Regions from separate parts of the Ruminococcus sp. OA3 genome, predicted to be linked through region 2. Evidence: riboswitches for the same ligand, from Rfam matches in the RefSeq annotation. Region 2 holds a riboswitch; the other holds the start of a gene.
What was found. A riboswitch is a leader RNA that binds a small molecule or an ion and turns the genes downstream of it on or off. The one in region 2 is predicted to bind cobalamin.

Region 1 (3,181 bases), 460 kb from region 2:
GCATCGAGAATCGGTATGCTGAAAGGAAGCAGCATCTCTCTGGATACCATTGATTTTACGCCTGCGGACGGCAATATAAGCAAGTTCAGCTGGGCGTCAAGCAATACGGACGTGCTGACAGTCAAAAATGGTATCGTAAAGGCAGTGGGCGTTGGAAGCGCAAGCATCTATGGAACGGCAGGAAACGCCTTTGCGACCTGTGAAATTACTGTGACCCTCTCCGGGGATGAGGTGGCAGGAATTGAGGTCATAGGACTGATCGATCAGATCGGAGGGGTGACGCTTGACAGTGAGGATGCAGTTAAAACAGCCCGTACGGCCTACAACAAACTGACCAGAATGCAGAAAGCATATGTAGAGAATGATCAGAAGCTGTTTGATGCAGAGGATAAGTTGTATGAACTGCAGGAAGTGATGAGAAGTCCGGTAACATTAAGTTCTGTAAAGTCAGTAAATTATAATACGGTGAATGTTACCTGGAAATCCGTAAACGGTGCAGAAGGGTATCAGGTATACCGAAAGACAGCAGGAGGAAGTTACAAAGAGATCGCAGCTGTGAGCGGACGCGAAACAACGGCATACAGAGATACCGGGCTGACTACGGGAACGGTTTATACCTACACTGTGCGTGCCGTGTATACGCTTGGAGGTGAGAAACAGCTTGGAGATTATGTGAAATCTGGAATCAGCGGAAAAGCGATGCCGGAGAAAACAGTGACTTCCAAAGTTCAGTCCTGGGGATCTCAGACATTGAAACTTACCTGGGAAAAAGTAAGCGGAGCCAGCGGATACCAGATCTATCACAGGACATCCAAAAACGGTCCATGGAAATACGTCACACAGATTGCAGATGGAAATACAACGTCCTATATGCATTACAATCTGATATGCGGAAATACATATGACTATGTGGTACGTGCGTATCGCACCGTGAAGAACACGAAATACATTGGTGCGAACAGCGATATACTGAGCGGGAAACCTGTACCGGCGCAGGTGAAAAATGTGACGGTCAGGAAAGCTTCTTCCACCAGCATGAAGATCAGCTGGGGCAAAGTGAACGGAGCCAGTGGCTATCAGATCTACCGCAGGAATCCTGATACAGGAAAATATCAGTTCGTCACACAACTCGGGAATGGAAATGTGGCAGCTTATACGGAAAAAGGCCTGAAGAAAGGGATTACCTATACGTATGTGGTGCGTGCTTACCGTACCGTAAACGGCAACAAGATTTTGGGTGCCAACTCAACTGAAACAAAAGGAAGTATCAACTAATGATCACGGCGGGGGATTCCATTTTGGAATACCCCGCCGTTTTGGCAAAATAGTGCAGGATTTGCAGTTTACTTGAAAAAGTGGATGTGCTATACTGTAACCAATTTCATAAGATGAGTATTTATGGTCGGATTTTTGCAGGGAGGAAAGCATAAATCCGTTAAAAGAGAATCCGGTGTGAATCCGGAACAGTCACCACTACTGTAACGTGGACGAAGGAATGATATACCACTGGGCCCGGAGCCCGGGAAGGCATTCCCAAGGATGAAGCGAAGTCAGGAGAACTGCCATAGATCGAACGAAGTAATATTTTCGGGTGAAGAAAATATGCTTTTTTTGTTGCCAAAAAACAGAGAAACAGGAGTATCAGAAGTAACATACGGCAGGGAGGAGACGGATTATGGAGAGGAAGAAACGGGATGGTTTAAGGAGAAGGGGATGTGTGCGGCATTGTGTACACAGGCTTACCGCGGTCGTGCTGATTCTGGTACTGACGATGTCAGCATGCCTGATGGAAGCAGGTGCGGTTGCATGGAATGCAAATGCAGATACAGATGACAATTTCCAGCAGCTGAGATTCTGGGAGGATGAAAAGCCGGGCATACGCTTTTATATCAACGCTGCCGCGCGGTATGAACTGGAGACGGTTAGGGAACCCGGATTTGGGACAGATAAAGGTGAGTGGACGGTGATGAGCCTGCTGCGCGGGATGTATACCGGAATGGATTATCTGAACTATATACCGGATGATTATTTCGAAGGCTATTATCAGCGTATGGTGGAAACGGTACAGAGCAAAAACGGTGTACTTGATGCATACAAGATCACGGAATGGTGCAGAGTGATACTTGCGCTGAGTGCGCTCGGAAAATCACCGGAAGATGTGGGAGGATATGATTTCCTGGATAAGCTGTCAAAATCATATAACGACACATACTGGCAGGGGATCAACGGTCCGGTATTCAGCCTGATCTCCCTGAATACCGGCGGGTATCAGCTCTATGAGACACCTTCTGATTATCAGGAGGGTGATATCAACACCGAAGGCCGTATGCTGGATTATATTGTGCGCCATGAGATCCTGAGTTCGGACAAGACGATCGGTGGCTGGGCATTGAATGACGCCAATGCTGCTGAGAAGGGCGCTGATGCCGATATCACAGGGATGGCGCTTCAGGCAATGGCGCCCTATTATCTGGATGAACTGAAATACAAAGAGTCGGGCGCAACGACGCCGTATTCTGAGTTTGTGAAGGCGGTGGAACGCGGCATCTATACGCTGCATCAGATGCAGCTGGACAATGGAGGCTTCAAGGGCTGGGGAAGTGACGTTAATACGGAGTCAACGGCCCAGGTAATCGTAGCCCTGACGGAGCTTGGCATCGATCCGCTTTCCGAACGTGTTGTACTCTCCAATATAGGAAAAGAATGCGGGTTTCTCCCAAAAGGCGCCGTATGGGACGGCACAAGCTGCAATAACATGATTGACGCAGTGCTGATGCACTGGGAGAAAAACAGCGGATCCAGCGAGGCGGTGGGAGGCTTCAAACATGTCACGGCAGGTGACGACGGCGGAGGCGGAAGCGGTGATTCGGTTAATGGAATGGCGACTGATCAGGCTCTCTATGCCCTGATTTCCTACGACCGTTTTCTCAACGGGGAGAATACGCTGTATGACATGACCGATATGACGGACGGCAGTTATACGGGTATGACAGCAGATACGTATTCCCTCACGTATGACGGCAACGGATCTGCCGCTTCCAGCACAGAGTCTTATGCACCGTACGCGGAAGTTATGCTGCCGGTTGTGCAGTCTACGGGTGATGAGGCGTTTGTGGCGTGGAACACGAAGGCGGACGGAACGGGAACGACATATCGTCCGGGGGAAATACTTTCCATGCCG
Region 2 (3,181 bases):
TCCCAGTTCTGCCCGTGTCTGTTCAAGAAGTTCCGGAGTCGGCACATTTCCACACTCCGTCAGCATAATTTCGGCCGGATCTCCTGGGGAAAGATACGTCAGTCCAAACGTAAAAAAACTGATGCCAAACAGCACAACTAAAATCTGTAGCAATCTTCTTCCCAGTTGTTTCTTATTCACAGTCTCTTATCCTCCCGCAGGTTGTCTTTTGTCATCATGTTATCTCTCCTCTCTGATCTGTTCTTCCAGATATCTGATAAATTCGTCTGCTATCTCCGTCAGAGAATCTTTGATTCGTTTGATATATCCAAACGAAACACTGTTTTCACTCCCTCTGACAGGAATCGCCTTGATATGATACTCTTTATACTTATCTTTCAGAAAACTGCTGTCGACCGAACAGTAATCAGTATTTTTCAACATCTGTATAAGGAAATGATCACTGTTCGTATAGGCAATCTCCTGTCTGCCGGATCTGCTCAAACCATCTCCGTTCAACACTCCTAAATGGTTGGACAGGGAATGGATTTCTTCTCTTCTCTGAATCAGCTTTACAGCCTCTAAATCCTTTTCTGAAACATAGCGTCTGTCAAACAGGGGATTTTTTTCGCTGCAGAACAAATAAATAGAAGTTCTCGCCAGTTCATGAAACCCCAGTCCTTTTGTTTTAAGCCTGCCCTCAAATACCAGCTGGTTTCTTCTGGATATATAAGTAAAGCCCAGCTCTGTACTTCTCCTGTGCACCCATGCCACTATATCCTCAAAATCACCTTCCCGAAGATCCAGATGTGGTTTTCTATATGATTTCAGCCCGTAAAATTCCGCAAGAAGTGTTGACAGATTATTGCTTGGAGTGCAGCATACAATCAGACTTTCTTCTTTTTCTCCTTTAAGAGCATTAAGCATTTCAAAATTCTTCAGCGTGCTCAGAGCATACCTGTAGACCTGCTCTCCTTCTTTCGTCAGGGTAACCCCGCTTCTGTTACGGGCGAGCAGTGTCATCCCCATTTCCTCTTCCAGTGCTTTCATAACCTTGCTGACATTCGGTTGTGTGGTGATCAGTGCCTCGGCTGCTGCATGAAAACTTCCCAGATCAACACTTGTCACAAAATACTGCAACTGCTTGATATCCATATATCCCCCTGTTATTTACACTCTTTAACCAATGTTAAATTTACTGACACTGTCTTCAGGATAAAAACAAAATAATTAAGGGAGGAAGGTTATTATATACCTTTCTCCCGGTGTCTGCAGTGCGATCCCCCCTCAGGGGTTAAGAAACGGAAAAAAATTTTCCGCCGCAGTATGTTCCCGCAAAGCGCTTTGTTATATGTAGAACAAAGTATCCCATATAATAAAAAAATGCGCACAATAAGTGCGCATAAGGACGTAATCAATTTACATTCGCTTCGCTCACACCTATACACCGTAGGTATTGCATTTCACATAAAAGCAGGTCTCCTGGCTTAAAAGCATTGTCTACTTCCCTTCCCGGATATTATATAATCATCCAGTGGTAATGAAGTCGACCCTTTTTTCACAGTGACGGGATCGCATTGGATTTTCACCAATTTCCCTATTAATCCTAAAACAGGAACTTTTATGACTCTATTTAAACCAAAATTACTATAACACACTTTTTTGTATTTTTCTCTCTTTTTTTTTGTTTTTCCCATTCCATTTTGTTATCACCCTCGCTGGATTCCGTTGATTTTCAGGATAGATACAGATCCTTTTGACTATCCGGCAGAATTTTTTTAAAGACTTTCACAAATGATATTGACTTTCCAAAGGATTCGACTTATAATCAACATATGAACAGTTATTCATATGTTTTATCATTTGATTATTTATAGAAATGGAGAGGATAAGTTATGAAACGTATGGAAGATTTGCCTGAACATCAGCACAAAGAAACCTGCGGCTGCGGACATGATCATCATGAGCACCAACATGAGGCCTGCGGCTGCGGGCATGAGCACCATGACCATCATGAGCACCAACATGAGGCCTGCGGCTGCGGGCATGAGCACCATGACCATCAGGAGCACCATCATGAGGCCTGCGGCTGCGGGCATGACCATCATGAGCACACCCCTCACAGCAGCAATACTGTAGAACTGCCGGATGACGGTCACGAAAAAAGGGTATATATTTTAGAAAATCTCGGCTGTGCCAACTGTGCAGCTAAGATGGAGCAGAAAATCCAGGAGCTTCCCGGAGTATTTGCAGCCAGCATTACTTTTGCCACAAAACAGCTGCGCATTTCCGCAGACAGTCAGGCTGCATTGGTCCCTCAGATCCAGAGTATCTGCTCTTCTATTGAATCAGAAGTGCGGGTTATACCGAAAGATACTTCTTCTGCAGGCAGCAGCAAAACAAAAACATATATCTTACAGAATCTAGGATGCGCCAACTGCGCTGCCAAGATGGAGCAGAGAATCAATCAGATTGCCGATGTGGAGAACGCTACCATTACTTTTGCTACTAAACAGCTGAAACTTACAGCAAAATCGCCGCAGCGTCTGATTCCTGAGATTAAGAAAATCTGCAATTCAATTGAAGATGGCATTGAAATTGTCGAGAAAGAAACCTCTGTGCGCAGCCACGAAGCGGTTGCTGCAAAAAAGGGAATGTCAGAGAGCACTCGCGCCCTGACAGAGATTATCATTGGAGCGGTTCTTTTCATCGCCGGTGAGATTCTGGAACACATGGGGTTCGGAACTGCAGTCACACTCCCCGTCTATGTTGTCGCTTATGTTGTCCTCGGCTGGAAGGTCATCTGGACAGCGTTAAGAAATATTACCCGGGGGCAGGTATTTGATGAAAACTTTTTAATGAGTATCGCAACACTGGGGGCTTTTGTCATCCGTGAATACCCCGAAGCAGTTGGCGTTATGCTCTTCTACCGTGTAGGAGAATTCTTCGAAGAAAAGGCAGTTGCAAAAAGCCGTTCACAGATTATGGATGCCGTGGATCTCCGCCCTGAAACCGTTAATCTGGTTTCCAATGAGGATGTGCAGATCATTCCTTCTGAGGAAGCAAGGATCGGCGATATTCTGCTTGTACGGCCCGGAGACCGAATTCCGCTTGACGGAATTGTCATCGAAGGAAACAGTCAGCTGGACACTTCCCCCATCACAGGCGAACCTGTGCCCGTCAAAACCGGCATCGGTGATTC

Region 1: it holds a riboswitch for cobalamin, as region 2 does, so the genes downstream of both, MCG98_RS05075 (InlB B-repeat-containing protein) here and MCG98_RS07100 (LysR family transcriptional regulator) in region 2, are expected to answer to the same signal.

What each region holds. Positions count from the first base shown of each region.
Region 1 covers NZ_JAKNTO010000001.1:1,104,259-1,107,439, forward strand. Annotated here, with positions in the region: gene MCG98_RS05070 (Ig-like domain-containing protein) at 1-1,275, shown strand, start outside; cobalamin riboswitch at 1,383-1,582, shown strand; gene MCG98_RS05075 (InlB B-repeat-containing protein) at 1,676-3,181, shown strand, end outside.
Region 2 covers NZ_JAKNTO010000001.1:1,564,860-1,568,040, reverse strand. Annotated here, with positions in the region: gene nikB (nickel ABC transporter permease) at 1-180, opposite strand, end outside; gene MCG98_RS07100 (LysR family transcriptional regulator) at 220-1,134, opposite strand; cobalamin riboswitch at 1,434-1,617, opposite strand; gene MCG98_RS07095 (heavy metal translocating P-type ATPase) at 1,875-3,181, shown strand, end outside.